3 regions of the Cronobacter sakazakii genome follow, and region 1 is predicted to be linked to each of the others. Evidence: predicted binding sites of a transcription regulator. Region 1 holds the regulator's gene; each other region holds the start of a gene.
The links. Region 1 encodes LexA, which represses DNA repair genes until DNA is damaged. Its sites were predicted from a motif close to TNCTGTATGTACATACAGNA; they were not measured.
Positions count from the first base shown of each region.

Region 2: a site for LexA is predicted at 3,272-3,291, ahead of metR (HTH-type transcriptional regulator MetR). Genes of this name have one in related genera too.
Region 3: a site for LexA is predicted at 1,131-1,150, ahead of CSK29544_RS13345 (YebG family protein). Genes of this name have one in related genera too.

Region 1 is NZ_CP011047.1:1,453,470-1,459,917, reverse strand. Features, by position in the region: gene CSK29544_RS06840 (conjugal transfer protein TraF) at 1-334, opposite strand, end outside; gene CSK29544_RS06835 (cupin domain-containing protein) at 483-989, opposite strand; gene zur (zinc uptake transcriptional repressor Zur) at 1,099-1,614, shown strand; gene CSK29544_RS06825 (CsbD family protein) at 1,694-1,903, opposite strand; gene dinF (MATE family efflux transporter DinF) at 2,111-3,418, opposite strand; gene lexA (transcriptional repressor LexA) at 3,544-4,152, opposite strand; gene CSK29544_RS06810 (diacylglycerol kinase) at 4,261-4,629, opposite strand; gene plsB (glycerol-3-phosphate 1-O-acyltransferase PlsB) at 4,762-6,448, shown strand, end outside.
Region 2 is NZ_CP011047.1:721,986-728,433, forward strand. Features, by position in the region: gene CSK29544_RS03405 (dienelactone hydrolase family protein) at 1-390, shown strand, start outside; gene metE (5-methyltetrahydropteroyltriglutamate--homocysteine S-methyltransferase) at 737-2,998, opposite strand; gene metR (HTH-type transcriptional regulator MetR) at 3,323-4,276, shown strand; gene CSK29544_RS22405 (carboxylate/amino acid/amine transporter) at 4,164-5,063, opposite strand; gene yigL (sugar/pyridoxal phosphate phosphatase YigL) at 5,175-5,975, opposite strand; gene pldB (lysophospholipase L2) at 6,025-6,448, opposite strand, start outside.
Region 3 is NZ_CP011047.1:2,793,706-2,800,153, forward strand. Features, by position in the region: gene purT (formate-dependent phosphoribosylglycinamide formyltransferase) at 1-1,032, opposite strand, end outside; gene CSK29544_RS13345 (YebG family protein) at 1,165-1,515, shown strand; gene yebF (protein YebF) at 1,830-2,177, shown strand; gene CSK29544_RS13355 (tellurite resistance TerB family protein) at 2,292-2,972, shown strand; gene ptrB (oligopeptidase B) at 3,062-5,125, shown strand; gene exoX (exodeoxyribonuclease X) at 5,122-5,784, opposite strand; gene CSK29544_RS13370 (DNA polymerase III subunit theta) at 5,856-6,086, opposite strand; gene yobA (CopC domain-containing protein YobA) at 6,233-6,448, shown strand, end outside.

The DNA of each region.
Region 1 (6,448 bases):
TCGCCGCGATATCGCCCGGCGTCAGGCTGTTGACCACATCGCGATAATAATCGACGCGGTCGCTGATATGGTCTATCTCATCTTCGAGGTTGTCTTTATCGGTAATTTGCGCCTGTAATGCCGGCAAAATTACCGTAATGTCATCTTCTGGCTGTGAACGTGCCAGTAATGCCGGGTTAATTAACGCGCCGCTGCCGTAATCGGCTGACGCCACGCCGGTGCCGCCCATCGCATCGTTACGCGCCTGCGCCCAGGTATTGGCTGCACTCGCCTGATTGGCCATCACCAGAGAAAGGGCGACGGCTGCCACTGAAGGTTTGATTATATTTTTCACTGTTTACCCTGCTTATTAGCGACATGAATGACATCCTCTGTCAGTTCATGACAGAGACGATTTCTGTTGTGAAGAACGCACTACGCCAGAGGTTGAGGCTAAAAGCTCAACGGCACTACCGGGCTCGTTTCGTGATCGCCCTCATTATTTATAGATTAGGGTTCTTAATTCGTGTAGGTAAGCCGTCGTGTGGGCCAAAAAATTGTGGCGGGTGGTCTATCCAGCGATCCGGGCGCGTGGCGGCGTAAGGGCCGTTAAGCGGATAGTAAATGCGGTTTTCCGGTTTGTTCGCCTCGCCCACCACCAGTAACCGGACTTCGCTGTCGGTGTTATTGATAAAGGTGTGGCAAAGGCCGGTGCCTGCCGGGAAGCCGACGCTGTCGCCCGGTTTTAACGGCCACAGCTCGCCGTTGAGCCAGACATCCGGAAACCCTTCGAGCACATAAACAAACTCTTCTTCGCTGCTTTCCGCATGCGGGTAAGACGTGCGACGCCCCGGCGGCAGGCGCTCATGATGAATGCCGAGCCGCGTGAGCCCGGTACGCTTCGCCAGCGGCGCGCCGATGGACATCAGTTCGTCGCTGTCCGGGTAACAGGCGTCATCGTTGCCTTCGACTTCCTGCCAGTGACAAATACATTCAGGCCGCGTATGCATATAAACCCCCGGTTAATGTTCACTGAAAGGTATAACACAGGCGGGATGTCGGTGTTTCAGCCAGTTCATGATAAAGTGATGACATCAACACGATTCATAGAGGATGCCGATGGATACGACGATTTCGCAGGAAGTTCTGGCGCAGGCTGAAAAGCTCTGCCAGCAACGTAATGTGCGCCTGACTCCGCAGCGCCTCGAAGTGCTGCGCCTGATGACCATCCAGCCGGGCGCGATAAGCGCTTATGATCTGCTCGATTTATTACGCGAAAGCGAACCGCAGGCGAAACCGCCCACCGTTTACCGCGCGCTTGATTTTCTGCTGGAGCAGGGGTTCGTGCATAAGGTGGAGTCCACCAATAGCTATGTGCTGTGCCACTTATTTGATAACCCGGCGCATACTTCCGCGATGTTTATCTGCGACAGATGCGGCGTGGTAAAAGAAGAGGCAGCGGAAGGTGTGGAAGATATTATGCATGCGCTGGCAGCCAGAATGGGCTTTGCGCTGCGTCATAACGTGATTGAAGCGCATGGGCTGTGTGCGGCGTGTGCAGAAGTTGAGGCGTGTCGCCATCAGGGACAGTGTGGTCACGACCACAGCATTACGGTGAAAAAGAAAGGACGTTGAATCAGGTTGGGTGGTACATCCTTGTACCGGTGGGCAGGGCAGCCTCAGAGGGAAAATACCGTTTGAGGTGGTGGCCCGATTACCAGCGGTAATCGTGGCGGCTTTCCCAGTCAGTCACTTCCTTGTCGGCTTCATCTTTCGCGTAACCGTAACGTTCCTGGATTTTACCTACCAGTTGGTCACGTTTCCCTTCGATGATGGTCATATCATCGTCGGTTAATTTACCCCATTGCTCTTTCACTTTACCTTTAAACTGTTTCCAGTTACCGCCAGCTTCATCTCTGTTCATAGACGTCTCCTTAACATTCGGTAGTGAATCAGTCTCACAGGTTTTCCTGTGGGGGTTCAGCCCGAGTCATCTTCATCATTTGCTGAACGTACTACTCATTTTAGACGTCAATTTTAACCCTGGCGGGATATTCAGAATCTTTAACCATAACGAAGCGCTGACACCGACAAATTTTCTTTTACTGTTGAGGCGCTGTATCAGAGATATTCAGTGCAAAAGACGCCCCCGGCGCCATAAATAGCCGAGCGACAACCCACGCAGCGCCAGGAAAACGGTGAGCGCCAGCCACAGGCCGTGGTTGCCAAGCTCTGGCAAGGTGAGCAGCGTCAGGCCAAAACCGAGCGCCGCGACGGCCATGCTGTTACGCATCTCCGCCCCGCGCGTCGCGCCGATAAACATACCATCCAGCAGATAACACCAGACGCCGACCACCGGCAGGATGGCCTGCCAGAAGAGATAGGGCTTCGCCAGCGCCTGAAGCGAAGGTAATGACGTGAGCAGTGACACAATGTACTGCCCCGCCACGGCATACAGCAGCGCGAACGCCAGCGCCACCATCCCTGCTTGTCGGCATGCCGCGCGCCAGACGCTGCTCAGCTGCGATTTATCCTGCGCGCCGAAGGCCTGCCCGGCATGGGCTTCTACGGCATAGGCGAAGCCATCAAGCGCATAGGCGGTGAAGGTCAGGAGTGTCATCAGAATGGCGTTCACCGCGACGATATCGCTGCCGAGCCGTGCGCCAAACACCGTGATGGAACCGAAGCAGAGTTGCAACAGCAGCGAGCGCAGCATGATGTCGCGGTTAAGCGCAAGCAGCCTGCCAACGCCGCCGCGCCACGCGGTTTTCAGCATCGAAAGGGTAATACCGCGCAGGCGCAGCACGCGGGCCGCCATCACAAGACCGATACCAAGCGTCGCGTACTCTGCCAGCGCCGTCGCCAGCGCCGCGCCCTGGACGTTAAGGCCAAGCCCCATCACGAACCAGAGATCGAGCACGATATTAAGCAGATTGCCGACCACCAGCAGGATCACCGGCGCGCGGGAGTACTGCACCCCTAACAGCCAGCCAAGCAACACCAGATTAGCGAGCGAGGCGGGCGCACTGAGCCAGCGGATTTCGAGAAACCGTCGGGCCTGCGTCAGCACCGCGTCGCTGCCGCCGGTAACATGCAGCGCCAGCTGTATCAGCGGCTCGCGCAGGGCGATGATCAGCACGCCGGCAATCAGCGCCAGCGCCATAGGTTGCACCAGGGCGCGGGCCAGCGCTACCGGATCGCGCGCGCCAAACGCCTGCGCGGTTAGCCCGGTGGTGCTCATGCGTAAAAAGAGCAGCAGCATAAACAGGAAACTGGTGGCGGTAGCGCCCACCGCGACGCCGCCCAGATAGACGGGGCTGTCGAGATGACCAATAACGGCGGTATCCACCAGGCCTAAGAGCGGCACGGTGATATTTGAGAAAATCATTGGCAGCGCGAGGCGCCAGAGAGCTTTATCGGTAGAAGTGAGAAAGGGCATATGGCGTTCCGATGCCGTTACGCGAAGATGAAAAAATATGCAGTCTTTAGCAGACGGGAGAGGTCATTACCGTAACCGGGGCGGGCCAGTTACGGTAATGCGGCGTCAGTGAGCCGGAAAAGGGCTCAGAGCCATTCGCCGTTGCGGATAACGCCGACCGCCAGACCTTCGATAGAGAAGTTATGCTCGCGCAGATCCACAACGATCGGTTTAAACTCGCTGTTTTCCGGCAGCAGCTCAACGGTATTACCCTGTTTTTTCAGGCGTTTTACCGTTACTTCATCATCAATGCGCGCGACGACGACCTGGCCGTTACGCACATCCTGCGTTTTATGAACCGCCAGCAGATCGCCGTCCATAATTCCGATATCTTTCATCGACATCCCGCTTACACGCAGCAGAAAATCGGCGTTTGGCTTAAACAGGCCAGGATCAACCTGATAATGCCCTTCGATATGTTGCTGAGCCAGCAGCGGTTCACCCGCCGCCACACGCCCTATCAGCGGCAGCCCGTTTTCTTCTTCCTGCAACAGACGAATACCGCGCGACGCGCCGGAGACAATCTCAATCACCCCTTTACGCGCCAGCGCTTTAAGGTGCTCTTCCGCCGCGTTCGGCGAACGGAAACCCAGACGTTGCGCGATTTCCGCACGCGTAGGCGGCATGCCGGTCTGGCTGATGTGATCCCGAATGAGATCAAACACCTCTTGTTGCCTGGTAGTTAATGCTTTCATTCCGCCCCCTGGGTGCATATACAGTGATGCTGTGAGTATATACAGCTAAAGGTGATTTTAAAACCATAACCGGTTAAAAAAGCGCTTCTTTCGCGATTTCTGGAAAACTTATCGCAAATGCTGCCAGAGCAGCGTGACCCACACGACCAGCGCGAGGATAATCGACAGCAGAACGGCGGCGGAGCCCATATCTTTGGCGCGGCCTGAAAGCTCATGAAATTCAGGGCCGATGCGATCTACCACCGCTTCGATGGCGCTGTTGAGAATTTCGACAATCATTACCAGCGTAACGGAGCCAATCAGCAGCACGCGCGTGATCGGATCGACATCCAGCCAGCAGGCGATAAGAATAGCCGCTATCACGGCGACCCCTTCCTGGCGGAACGCCGCTTCATTTTTCCAGGCGGCGCGTAATCCCTTCCAGGAATAGCCGGCAGCGTTAATAATTCGGGTTAACCCCGTGGTGTTATTGGCCATGACAAGAAACCTTTTTTAAATTCAGGCGTCAATGCTAATGCGCTTCGATAAAGAAGCACCACAGAAATTCTACGGAGTTTCTGATATTCTTGCGCCGCAATTGCATTATTAACCAGAGGCTTTACATCGTTTATGTCCGGTTGGCCACGAATTTACTACAAATTACTTAATTTACCATTAAGCGTGCTGGTAAAAAGCAAGTCCATCCCGGCGGCGCCCTGCCCCGAACTTGGGCTCGATACGTCACGCCCTATCATGTATGTGTTGCCGTATAACTCGAAGGCGGATCTCCTGACGCTACGCGCGCAGTGCCTGGAGCACGATCTGCCCGATCCGCTGGATCCGCTGGTCATCGACGGCACCGAATTGCCGCGCTATGTGTTTATCCATGGCGGCCCCCGCGTGTTCACCTACTACACGCCGAAAGAAGAATCGATCAAACTGTTCCACAATTATCTCGATCTGCACCGCAGCAACCCGGATCTCGATGTCCAGATGGTGCCGGTGTCGGTTATGTTTGGCCGCTCACCAGGCCGCGAAAAAGGCGAGGAAAACCCGCCGCTGCGCATGCTGAACGGCATTCAGAAATTCTTCGCGGTCTCGTGGCTTGGCCGCGACAGCTTTGTGCGCTTCTCACCGCCCGTATCGCTGCGCCGTATGGCGACCGAGCACGGCACCGACAAGCGTATCGCCCAGAAACTGGCCCGCGTGGCGCGCATGCACTTCGCCCGCCAGCGCCTCGCCGCCGTCGGCCCGCGCCTGCCTGCGCGCCAGGATCTCTTTAATAAACTGCTCTCGTCAAAAGCGATTGCCCGCGCCGTCGAAGACGAGGCGCGCACTAAAAAAATCTCGCACGAGAAAGCCCAGCAGAATGCTGTCGCGTTGATGGAAGAGATCGCCGCCGACTTCTCCTACGAGGCGATTCGTATTACCGATCGCGTGCTTGGTTTCACCTGGAACCGCCTCTACCAGGGCATTAACGTGCATAACGCCGAGCGTGTGCGCCAGCTTGCGCACGACGGCCACGAAATTGTCTATGTGCCCTGCCACCGCAGCCATATGGACTATCTGCTACTCTCGTATGTGCTCTATCATCAGGGGCTTGTGCCACCGCATATCGCCGCGGGCATCAACCTGAACTTCTGGCCCGCCGGGCCGATTTTCCGCCGTCTGGGCGCGTTCTTTATCCGCCGCACCTTTAAGGGTAATAAGCTTTATTCGACGGTGTTTCGCGAATATCTCGGCGAACTTTTCAGCCGTGGCTATTCGGTGGAATATTTCGTGGAAGGCGGGCGTTCACGTACTGGCCGTCTGCTTGACCCGAAAACCGGCACGCTCTCCATGACCATTCAGGCCATGCTGCGCGGCGGCACCCGCCCGATTACGCTGGTGCCGATTTACATCGGTTATGAGCACGTGATGGAAGTGGGCACGTACGCCAAAGAGCTGCGCGGCGCCACCAAAGAGAAAGAGAGCCTGCTGCAGATGCTGCGCGGCTTAAGCAAACTGCGTAATCTCGGTCAGGGTTATGTGAACTTCGGTGAACCATTGCCGCTGATGACCTTCCTGAACCAGCACGTACCGGAGTGGCGCGATGCTATCGATCCTATCGAAGCGGTACGCCCGGCGTGGCTGACCCCGACGGTCAACGAGATTGCCGCCCAGCTGATGGTGCGTATCAACAACGCGGGCGCGGCTAACGCCATGAACCTCTGTTGTACCGCGCTGTTGGCCTCGCGCCAGCGTTCGTTAACGCGCGAGCAGTTAACCGAACAGCTTGATTGCTACCTGAGCCTGCTGCGTAACGTGCCTTACGCCG
Region 2 (6,448 bases), 730 kb from region 1:
ATGCTGACCGGTTTTTGCTGGGGCGGGCGTATCGCGTGGCTGTACGCCGCGCATAATCCGCAACTGAAAGCCGCCGTGGCGTGGTATGGCAAGCTGCTGGGCGACAAAACGTTAAACTCGCCGAAGCACCCGGTGGATGTCGCCACCGATCTGACCGCGCCAGTGCTGGGGCTTTACGGCGCGCAGGATACGGGTATTTCGCTTGAGAGCGTGGAGACCATGCGTCAGGCGCTGCGCGCCGCCAATGCGAAAGCTGAAATCATTGTTTACCCGGATGCGGGCCATGCGTTTAACGCCGATTATCGCCCGAGTTATCACGAGGCGTCGGCAAAGGATGGCTGGGAGCGCATGTTGGGGTGGTTCAAAACCTACGGCAGTAAGAAAGGATAAAAAAACGCCCGGGAAACCGGGCGTTTTTTGGTGGCGCGGTGGGTGCGCTGCGCTTACCCACCCTACAAAATCACAAACCGCATCACACCGTTTTCTGCGGACTGCGGTGGGTGCGCTACGCTTACCCACCCTACAAAACCACAAACCACACCATACCGTTTTTCGGTTTGCGGTGGGTGCGCTGCGCTTACCCACCCTACAAAACCATAAACCACACCATGCCTTTTTTCCGGGTTGCGGTGGGTGCGCTGCGCTTACCCACCCTACGAATGACCCACCCTACGCAACGCATAACTGGCCTTATCGTAGGGCGGGTAAGCGTCGCGCACCCGCCATCACAAAACCGTTACGCCTGACGCAGGTTCTGCGCCGCTTTCACCATGTTGGCGAGCGCCGCGCGGGTCTCCGGCCAGCCGCGGGTTTTCAGGCCGCAATCCGGGTTCACCCACAAACGCTCCTGCGGAATGCGCTGCGCGGCTTTCTTCAGCAGCGCTTCAATCCACGCTACATCCGGCACGTTCGGCGAGTGGATATCATATACGCCCGGCCCGATTTCATTCGGGTATTCAAACTCCTCAAACGACTCCAGCAGCTCCATATCTGAACGTGACGTTTCGATGGTGATCACGTCCGCATCCAGCGCGGCGATAGAATCCATGATGTCGTTGAACTCGCAATAGCACATATGAGTGTGGATCTGCGTGTCATCCTTCGCGACCGCCGCGTTCAGGCGGAACGCCTCCACGCCCCAGGCGAGATACGCGTCCCAGTCGCTGCGCTTGAGCGGCAACCCTTCACGCAGCGCCGGTTCGTCAATCTGAATAATGCCGATGCCCGCGGCTTCGAGATCCGCCACTTCGTCACGCAGCGCCAGCGCAATCTGTTTGGCGATGGTTTCGCGCGAGACATCCTCACGCGGGAACGACCAGCAGAGAATAGTCACCGGGCCGGTCAGCATGCCTTTCACCGGTTTGTCGGTCAGCGACTGCGCGTACTTCGCCCACTCGACGGTGATCGGCGCAGGGCGGCTGATGTCGCCGATAACCACCGGCGGCTTCACGCAGCGGGAGCCGTAGCTCTGCACCCAGCCGTTCTGGGTAAAGACAAAGCCATCAAGGTGCTCGCCGAAATACTCCACCATGTCGTTACGCTCGGCTTCGCCGTGCACCAGCACATCGAGACCCAGGCGCTCCTGTTCGGCAATAGCCTGCTTAATGTGTTCGGCGATACCGGTGCGGTAGTTCGCCGCATCGAGATTGCCCTTTTTGAAATCCAGGCGCAGGCCGCGAATTTCGGTCGTCTGCGGGAACGAGCCGATGGTGGTGGTCGGCCAGGCTGGCAGGTTAAAGCGGGCGCGCTGCGCTTCGGCGCGTACCGGGTACGCATGGGCGCGCTGGCTGTCCTGCGGCGTAATGGCCTTAAGGCGCTGTTCCACCGCCGGGTTATGTACGCGGGCCGAGTGTTTACGGGCCTGAATCGGCGCGCTCCACTGCTCGATTTTTGTTGTGTCGCCGCTGTTCAGCGCATCGCGCAGCAGCGCCAGCTCTTCGCATTTTTGCAGCGCAAAGGCGAACCAGCTTTTCACTTCCGCATCCAGACGCGTTTCGACGCTCAGGTCGATAGGGCTGTGCAGCAGCGAGCAGGACGAGCCCACCCACAGTTCACGCTGGCTGGCGATCGCTTTCAGTTGCGCGTATTTCTCGGTGAGATCGGCGCGCCAGACGTTGCGGCCATTGATAACGCCTGCGGAGAGTAACCACTCCTGCGGCAGGCGGCGATGCAGTTCGTTGACATCGTCATGGCCGTGAACCAGATCGACATGCAGCCCCTGCACCGGCAGCGCGGTGATGGTATCGAGATTATCGGTCACGCCTTCAAAATAGGTGGTGAGCAGCAGTTTGGTCTGGCCTTTCAGCGCCTCGTAGGCCGGTTTAAACGCGTCCAGCCACGCCTGCGGCAGCTCCAGCACCAGCGCCGGTTCATCGATTTGCACCCACTGAATGCCACGTTTCGCAAGCTCGGCGATCACCTGCTGGTAGACCGGCAGAATGTCGTTAAGCAGAGAAAGACGGTCAAATTGTTCACCCTTCACTTTGCCAAGCCACAGGTAAGTGACGGGCCCGAGCAGTACCGGTTTAACATGGTGACCAAGCGCCAGCGCTTCGTCGACTTCATCGAGCAGCTGCGTCCAGGTGAGGCTGAACTGCTGGCCTTTGGTGAATTCCGGCACCATGTAGTGATAGTTGGTGTTAAACCATTTGGTCATTTCAGCGGCGGCGGCAGGTTCGCCGGTCGGCGCGCGGCCACGACCGATGCGGAACAGCGTGTCGATATCCACCGTGCCGTCCGCATTTTGGTGGCGCGCCGGAACGTTGCCGAGCAGCAGACTGGTGGTGAGCACATGATCGTACCAGGCGAAATCGCCGACCGGCAGCAGATCGATGCCCGCCGCTTTTTGTTGTTCCCAGTGGCGGGCGCGCAGTTCGCGGCCCACCGCCAGTAATTCTTCACGGGTGCTTTTGCCCGCCCAGTAGCTCTCTTGCGCTTTTTTCAGCTCGCGACGCAGGCCGACGCGGGGAAAACCGAGGGTGTGGTTATGGATAGTCATGATGTTCTGCCTCTCTTAAGAAGGAATCCCGTGTCAGGAGATGAATCTGTTCGTTTTATCTGCTCGTCTAATTAATTAATCCGTATGTATTTCGGATTCTCCCCGAGGGGGAGAACTCTAAATAATTCGGCTTGCAGAAAGGCGGCGACGCAGCGAGTCCCCAGGAGCTTACTCCAGTAAGTGACTGGGGCGAGCGAGGAAAGCCAACGCATCTGCAAGTCGAATTATGACGAGTTTGGACGTCCAGATGTTTACACATCCATAATTGGCAGTTACTGTATATTCCTCAAGCGCAAATTATTCATGCTGAAGTGAAGGACATTCATGATCGAGATAAAACACCTGCGAACGCTTCAGGCGCTGCGTAATTGCGGCTCACTGGCGGCGGCGGCGGCATCGCTGCATCAGACCCAATCCGCGCTTTCACACCAGTTCAGCGATCTGGAGCAGCGCCTCGGCTTCCGATTATTCGTGCGTAAGAGCCAGCCGCTGCGCTTCACGCCGCAGGGCGAGATCCTGTTGCAGCTGGCAGCCCAGGTGCTACCGCAGATAAGCCGCGCATTGCAGGCGTGCAATGAACCGCAACAGACCCGCCTGCGCATCGCGATTGAGTGTCATAGCTGTATTCAGTGGCTGGCCCCGGCGCTGGAGGCGTTTCGTAAACGCTGGCCGCAGGTGGAGATGGATTTCAAATCGGGCGTGACGTTTGATCCGCAGCCTGCGCTGCAACAGGACGAGCTCGATCTGGTGCTGACGTCAGACATTCTGCCGCGCAGCGGCCTGCACTATTCGCCGATGTTTGATTTTGAAGTGCGTCTGGTGGTGGCGCCCGATCATCCGCTGGCGACCAAAACGCAGGTGACGCCGGAGGATTTCGCCAGCGAAACTTTGCTGATTTACCCGGTGCAGCGCAGTCGTCTCGACGTCTGGCGTCACTTTTTACAGCCGGCGGGCGTCAGCCCGACGCTAAAAAGCGTGGATAATACGCTGCTGCTTATCCAGATGGTGTCGGCGCGCATGGGCATCGCCGCGCTGCCGCACTGGGTGGTGGAGAATTTCGAGCGTCAGGGGCTGGTGGTCACACGTGCGCTGGGCGAAGGATTATGGAGCCGGCTGTACGCTGCGGTGCGCGATGGCGAGCAGCGTCAGCCGGTGACGGAGGCGTTTATTCAGCAGGCGCGTCAGCACGCCTGTGATTCGCTGCCGTTTGTGCGGAGCGCGGCGCGACCCAGCGTCGGTGGACCCACAGAGAAGCCACTATCACCGCTCCCCCAATGATAAAGCTCGGCCAGTGGGGCTGCTGCTGCCAGATGGCGAGGTTAACCAGCAGCCCGGCGGGCACATGCATGTTATTCATGATGCCGAGCGTACCGGCGTCCACCTGCGTGGCACCATAGTTCCACATAAAGTAGCCAAGCCCCGAGGCCGCCACGCCAAGCCACACCAGAATGCCCCATTGCAGGCCGGTGGTCGGCAGTTTCTGTGGGTTGCCGAGCGCGAACCAGGCGATTACCGCCACCACGAACGCGCCGAGATAGAACCACGAAAACGCGCTGTGCTGCGGCATCGGATGCGTCTCCATCAGGCGCTTATAGCCCACCATACCGATAGCGAAGCTGATATTCGCCAGCTGTACCAGCAGCAGCCCGGTCCAGAAGTGATCGCTCACTTTGTCATAGCGAATAATCGCCGCGCCGATGACCGCAAGCCCGGCGCTTAATGCATAGCCCCAGCGCAGCCGACGGCGGCTCAGCAGATCGTAAATCAGCGTGATATAGAGCGGCGTAAGCACCGTAAACAGCAGGAACTCCGAGACGGTCAGATAGAGATACGCCCGGAAACTCAGCAGGTACGTCACGCCCAGCTGCAGTGCGCCCACCACCATATAGAGCGCCAGCGTCTTCAGGCTCTGCCCGCGCGCGCGTAAGAAAGGCAGGAAAACCAGCGCCGCCAGCCCGACGCGCATCAACACTGAGAAGTAGCTGTCTACATGGCCCGCCAGGTATTCGCCAATCAGGCTAAAAGAGAACGCCCACAGGATAGTGGTGATGATAAGTAACGCCACAATGATCATCTCAACAGAAAACAAGACGGGCATTGTAGCGAAGGCGCTGGCGAAAAGTTGCACTATTTGGTTGACAAGTGGTTATCGATAAACCACTTGTCACCCGGATGGTTAATCCAGAAACAGTTTACGCAGGTAGTGTGGAACGGCATCTTCAGCGTTAGTGCCGATGACTTCCAGCTCCGGCAGCAGATCTTTCAGGCGCTGGTGGGCATTGCCCATGATGCAGCCTTTGCCCGCCATGGAGAGCATCTCCGCGTCGTTCATCCCGTCGCCAAACGCGATGCAGGACTCCAGCCCAAAGCCCATCGCTTTGGCAACCGCCTCCAGCGCGTGGCCTTTGGAGACGCCGCCCGCCATCACTTCAAGGCAGGTGAGAGTCGAAAAGCTCACGTTAACACGATCGCCCCAGCGGGCGTTGATGGCCTGCTCCAGCGGCAGCAGCTTTTCGTGAACGTCGCAGGTGAAGAAGACTTTGCTGACGCCCTGCGGCTCCAGCAGCGCCGGTTCAAAGAGCGAATATTTAAAAACCGCTTCTTTAAAATATTTCAACTCGTCCGGGCGCTCGCGGCTCATAAACCATTCGTCGTCGCGATAGACGTTAGTGATGATATCGGGGTTATCGCGCACCACGCCGAACAGATCGGCGGCGATGTCGGTATCAAGGTTATGGGTAAACACCAGATTGCCGTCGGTGTCGTGCACCCGCGCGCCGTTGGAGGTGATCATATAAGCCTTGATCTCAAGGCCGTCACGGATCTGGCCGACGTCGATATGGTGGCGGCCGGTGGCGAAGACAAAGTTCACGCCGCGGGCAGTCAGTAATTTGAGCGTTTGTTTGGCAAACGGCGTCAGTGCATGGTCAGGGGCTAAGAGTGTGCCGTCTAAATCAGACGCAACGACCTGATACATAATAAAAACAACCTCTGGTGGAGCGACCGAACGCTCCGGTCGCGAGTAATCAGTTATGCTCGTCGAAAAAATCGACAATGGCATTCAGCGCTTCGGCGCGCATAGCGTCCTGCTCAAACAGGATCTCATGGTACGCACCTTTGATGACGTAGGGTTTACCCCCCCAACACGGGTGGCCCGCCGCGGCGCGAAGTTCACAGAAGCGGTCGTGCGAGCGGTTATCCACCACACGTTCCAGCTCTGCCTGGAGTAACAATAGCGGCGTGGTGCTGTCGGTGGCCCCCGCCAGCACCTGTTCTCCTGCCTGGATGCCTTCCCGCACCCAGTGATACGTAGGCCCGCCGACGCGCAGCTGCGGTTCATCGGCGTAAAAACGCAAATTGCGCCGGTAGCGCTCGTGGCTGTGCGTCAGCATGTTGAGACTAAAGGGCAGCGGTCGCCAGCGCCCGGTGCCGATAGCGTAACCATCGCGC
Region 3 (6,448 bases), 1.3 Mb from region 1:
CAGCGCCCCGGAGAGTTCGCCAAACTTCACGTCATCACTTTTCAGCGTTGGCAGGATCACTGCCGAAGCGGCCGGGCCGTACTGGCGAATGCCCCCGACCGGCAGGCCGAGAAACGCGCGCACATGCAGCGCAAACTCTGAAAGATCCTGCGAAATGAGCGTCACCATCCCGGTGTCGTGCGGGCGCGGCGACACTTCACTGAATATCACTTCATCGCCGCAGACAAACAGCTCCACGCCAAACAGGCCATAACCGCCGAGCGCCTCTACCACCTTCTGCGCAATCTCCTGCGCGCGCGCGAGCGCCACATCACTCATCTGCTGCGGCTGCCAGGATTCGCGGTAATCGCCATCTTCCTGGCGGTGGCCGATGGGCGCGCAGAAATGCACGCCGTCCACGGCGCTGATGGTCAGTAAGGTGATTTCAAAATCAAACTTCACCACGCCTTCAACGATGACTTTCCCCGCGCCTGCGCGTCCGCCCTGTTGCGCGTACTGCCAGGCGCTCTCCAGCATCTCTTCGCTGCGGATAAAGCTCTGGCCCTTGCCGGAAGAACTCATGACCGGTTTGACGATGCACGGCAGACCGATTTCCGCCACCGCTTCACGAAATTCCGCTTCGTTTTCGGCGAAGCGATAGGCGGAGGTCGGCAGGCCAAGCTCTTCAGCGGCGAGACGGCGAATACCTTCGCGGTTCATGGTGAGACGCGCGGCGCGGGCGGTGGGCACCACTCGCTGGCCTTGTTGTTCAAGCTCCACAAGCGCGTCGGTCGCGATGGCTTCAATCTCCGGCACAATGAAATCCGGCATCTCCTGCGCCACCAGTTTTTTCAGCGCCGCGCCGTCGAGCATATTGATAACGTGGCTGCGGTGCGCCACCTGCATGGCGGGCGCATCGGCGTAGCGGTCGACGGCGATCACTTCAATGCCCAGACGCTGGCACTCCAGCGCCACTTCTTTTCCGAGTTCTCCTGAGCCAAGCAGCATCACGCGGGTTGCTGACGGGCGCAGTGCGGTTCCTAACATAGCCATAGCGGTATTCCTGCTGTGTGAAATTCTGGCGGCAGTATATACGAAAACGTTTGCCTTGCGCATCGCGCGCCGTTTGCATTTCCCGTTTTACAGCGTTATACTGTATATAAATACAGTAACGGGAGTTGCAACATGGCGGTAGAAATCAAATACGTCGTAATCCGTGAGGGTGTGGAAAAAATGTCATTTGCCAGTAAGAAGGAAGCCGACGCCTGGGACAAAATGCTGGATTTAGCCGAAGCGCTGGAAGGCTGGCTGGGTCAGGCGCCTGTCGGTTTTGCGGAAGGTCAGGTTGAGCAACTGGCGTTGTGGATGGCGGAGCAGAAAGACAACCTTAGCACCATCGTGCGCACCGGTCGTCTGCCGCAGGAAACCAGCGAGCAGACTGACGGCACAGCCGAGGCTTCGACTGAAGAATCAGCTGAAAGCGAAGAGGGCACCGTCGCGCTGCATAGCGCGCGTAAACGCACCAAAGCGGCCTGATAGCTTTCTCTCTGTGTCGCTGGCGGGTTTACCTCGCCAGCGGTGCGGTGCCGCTTTGGCGCACCAGTGGCGTGTGCTGCGTTCGCAAAATGCGGGCGCGGTGGCTACAGGCGAATTCCTCTCTGTTATATTTTCCTGCGGTCTGCGGTCTGCGGTCTGCGGTCTGCGGTCTGCGGTCCAGGATATATAACGCAACGCTTTTCGCTCCTCTGCTGATATTCCCCTTCGTTTAATCCCTTCCTTTTGTGTGGTTCGCTTGCGCTTCGCTGGTTTTGTACCAGGCTTTTTTCATCACCCGTCTTCGGAGAAGTACGATGAAAAAAGCAGCAGGAGCCCTGATTTCTTTTTTGTTACTCACCGCGGCAAGCGCCGTACACGCTGACGATCCGCGTAAGGTGCATTTCCCTAAATGCGAAGCGATGACGGCGGAAGGCATTGCCGCGAGCGTGAAGCGCGACTATCTGCAAAACCGTATCGTGAAATGGGCGGACGACCAGAAAACGTTAGGGCAGGCCGATCCGGTCGCCTGGATCAACAGTAAAGAGATCGTCGGCAAAGACGATAAATGGACTGTTCCGCTGACCGTGCGCGGTAAAAATACCGACATTCACTATAAAGTGATGGTCGACTGCGCGGCAGGCGAGGCGCATTACCAGCACTGATCCTCTGCGGCCTTTTCCGGGGCCGCGTCTTTTCCCTTCCTTGCGGTTCCCCGACACATCTTGACGTCCGCTCGCTTACGCTTGGGTTATGACTCATCAGCGCAGAGGAACATAATGAGCAACTGGTTAACACAGCTTCAGTCGATGCTGGGGCAGAGCGGCGGCATGTCATCCGGTAAAACAGGTATTCAGGACGCGTTGCGCTCTAAAGGGTTGAGCAGCCTGATAACGCCCGGCGCGCTCGGCGGTCTCGCGGGCTTACTGGTCGCCAGTAAATCGTCGCGCAAGCTGCTCGCGAAATATGGCGGCGGCGCGCTGCTGGTGGGCGGCGGAGCCGTGGCGGGCACGGTGCTGTGGAACAAGTACAAAGATAAAATCCGCGCGGCGCACCAGGATGAGCCGCAATACGGGCAACAGCAGACGCCGCTGGATCGCCGCGCCGAGCGTCTTGTGCTGGCGCTGGTCTTCGCCGCCAAAAGCGACGGGCATATCGATGACAGTGAGCGTGCGGCCATTGAGCGTCAGCTAAGCGAAGCGGGCATTGAAGAGCAGGGGCGCGTGCTGGTGGAGCAGGCGATTAATCAGCCGCTCGACCCGATGCGCCTTGCCGCCGACGTGAAAAACGAAGAAGAGGCGCTGGAGCTCTATTTCCTGAGCTGTGCCGCAATAGACATCGATCACTTTATGGAACGCAGCTATCTGCAGGCGCTTGGCGACGCTCTTAAAATCCCGCAGGAGGTACGTGAAGAGATTGAGCGCGACATCCAGCAGGAGAAAAAAGCGCTGCCGGGATAAGCAGATAATGTCATAAACACGCATGTTTCGCTTGCAACGCGCGCGGGTTTTGCCACCCTTACAGGGTGTTAAACAAAAAGAACAGCGACATGCCACCGAAAGCGAAACAGATCCCCTACGCCATCTCACAGCATGGCGACACCCGCATCGACAACTATTACTGGCTGCGGGACGACACGCGCTCGCAGCCGGACGTGCTGGATTATTTACGCCAGGAGAATGACTACGGGCGACGCGTGATGTCCACGCAAAGCGCGCTGGAAGAGCGGCTGCTCTCTGAAATGGTCAGCCGTATTCCGCCGCGTGACGTCTCGGCACCTTACGTCAAAAATGGCTATCGCTACCGGCAGATTTACGACACCGGCTGCGAATACGCCATCTACCAGCGCCAGTCGGTTGTCCTTAGCGAGTGGGAAGCCTGGGAAGAACTGCTGGATGGCAATAAACGCGCCGCTCGCAGCGAATTCTATACGCTTGGCGGGATGGATATCGCGCCAGATAACACCGTGATGGCGGTGGCGGAGGATTTTCTGTCGCGCCGCCAGTACGGGCTGCGCTTTCGCAATCTCGAAACCGGGCAGTGGTACCCGGAAGTACTGGAGAATGTCTCGGCGAGTTTCGTCTGGGCGAACGACTCCCGCACGCTCTATTACGTGCGTAAACATCCGGTGACGCTGCTGCCGTACCAGATCTGGCGGCACACCCTCGACACCGCCGCCGATCAGGATGAGCTGGTTTATGAAGAAAAAGACGAAACGTTTTACGTCAGCCTCTACAAAACCACCTCGCAGAATTTTATTCTGATTTTCCTCGGCAGCGCCACCACGACAGAAGTGCTGTTAGTGAACGCCGATCTCCCGGACGCGCCGCCGCTCAGCTTTCTGCCGCGCCGTAAAGATCACGAATACAGCGTTGATCACTTCCAGCATATGTTTTACATCCGCTCCAACCGCGCCGGGAAAAACTTCGGCCTGTACCGCAGCCGCGTGCGCGACGAAGCGCGCTGGGAAGAGATAATCCCGGCACGCGAGAACGTAATGCTGGAGGGCTTTACGCTGTTTGCCGACTGGCTGGTGGTAGAGGAGCGCCAGCGTGGCCTCACCAGCCTGCGGCAAATCAACCGCAAAACGCATGAATCTACGGGCATCGCTTTTGACGATCCGGCATATGTCACCTGGGTTGCCTACAACCCGGAGCCGGAAACCTGCAAGTTGCGTTACGGCTACTCGTCAATGACGATGCCGGACACGCTCTTTGAACTGAACATGGAAACCGGCGAGCGCCGTGTGCTGAAGCAAACGGAAGTGGCGGGGTTTGACGCAGCCAATTACCGGAGCGAACACCTGTGGATCACCGCGCGCGACGGCGTCGAAGTGCCGGTGTCGCTTGTTTATCACAAAGACCATTTCCGCGAAGGGAAAAACCCGCTACTGGTGTACGGTTACGGCTCTTATGGCACCTGTATCGATGCCGATTTCAGCGCCAGCCGTTTGAGCCTGCTGGATCGCGGCTTCGTCTATGCCATTGCCCATGTGCGCGGCGGCGGTGAACTTGGCCAGCAGTGGTATGAAGAAGGCAAATTTCTGAAGAAGAAAAATACCTTCAACGATTATCTCGACGTGTGCGACGCGCTGCTGGCGCAGGGCTATGGCGATCCGGCGTACCTGTTTGGCATGGGCGGCAGTGCGGGCGGCATGCTGATGGGCACGGCGATTAACGAGCGTCCGGAGCTCTTTCGCGGCGTGATTGCGCAGGTGCCGTTTGTCGATGTCGTCACCACCATGCTCGACGAATCCATTCCGCTGACCACCGGTGAATTTGAGGAGTGGGGCAACCCGGCGGACAAGGAATACTATTTCTACATGAAAAGCTACAGCCCTTATGACTGCGTGAGCGCGCAGCGCTATCCGCACCTGCTGGTGACCACCGGCTTGCACGACTCGCAGGTGCAATACTGGGAACCAGCAAAATGGGTGGCGAAACTGCGCGAGCTGAAAACCGATGACAATTTGCTGCTGCTTTGTACCGATATGGATTCCGGTCACGGCGGGAAATCGGGGCGTTTTAAATCGTACGAGGGCGTGGCGATGGAATACGCGTTTCTGATTGGACTGGCCCAGGGCACGCTGCCGCCGGACCAGCTCGCGGATTAATCGTTATCGAGGTAGTGCTTTAACGTCAGACGTAAATCAGGGTTGAGCTGTTTGACGTTATTGAGCATCCAGCGCAGATACCCCGGATCGCGCCCGGCGATATCGGCCACCGGCTCGCCGCGGTATTTGCCAAACGGCAGCGTGGCGATAAGCTGCGGGCGGCCGGTGATATTCACCATCTCTTCTGGCGTCCAGCCGGAGACTTTCATTATCTCCAGCAGCAGCGCCGCGGTGATGTAGCAGTCGAACAGCGCGCGGTGATGATGCAGCCCCTCCGGCGTCTCAACCTGTAGCTTAAGCGATTTATACAGCCCCATATTGCTGTAGCGAATGCCTGGCCACAGGCGGCGCGCCAGCTTGACGGTGCAGATCCACTCGCCCGGCATTTCGGGCAGCACTTTGCGGTCAAAGCTGGCGTTATGCGCCACATACCATTGGCTGCCGTGATAGCGCGGGATCACCTCTTCGATATACGGTTTATCCGCGACCATCGCCTCGGTAATTTTATGTATCGCCATCGCCTGATGGCTGATAGGGCGGTCCGGGCGCACCAGATCGCTCATCGGGTTGACTATCGCGCCGTCGATGATGTCCACCGACGCCACTTCGACAACGCCGCCCTGCAGTCCGCAGGTTTCGGTATCAATAATCCGTAGCATATGCGCTCCGCCGGAAGGAAAAACAGACGCCCGCCGTTGTCAGATGGACCGGCGGGCAAGGCAGAAAGCCATTATTTCATTTTAGGCTCGTAAGGCAGGCGGGAGAGATTCACCGACGCCAGACGATGCGCGATAAGACGCTCGCGAAACCAGTCGCGCAGATGCTCAGGCTGTTCGCGCTCTACGGCTTCGGCGATAACCGGCATGTTGTAGCGCTCTTTAAACGCCACGCCGGACGCCGCCAGATCGACGTTCACTTTATCCATCTCTTCCTGCGGAAGAAGGGCAAGGTTCTGGTTCATGGTGTGCTCCTGTTAATCGCCGTGAAGGTACTGCGCCGCGCGCCGGATGACAAGCCTTATGTGGCGGGATGTGCCTTCCCGGCTCGACTTGCCATCAGCGCGAAGGTATTCTTGCGCCTGATTTATAATAAAAAGGAATGACTGATATGGCACTGTTTACCGCACGTTTTTGCCGTGCGCTGGCGCTGGTCGCCGCCGTCATGACCACGCCTGCCGTGTGGGCGCATGCGCATCTGAAAGCCCAGCAGCCTGCCGCGAACGCGACGGTTGACGCCTCGCCCGAAGCGCTAACCTTAACCTTTTCCGAAGGCATTGAGCCTGCGTTCAGCGGCGTGACGCTGACTGGCCCGAACGGCAAAAAA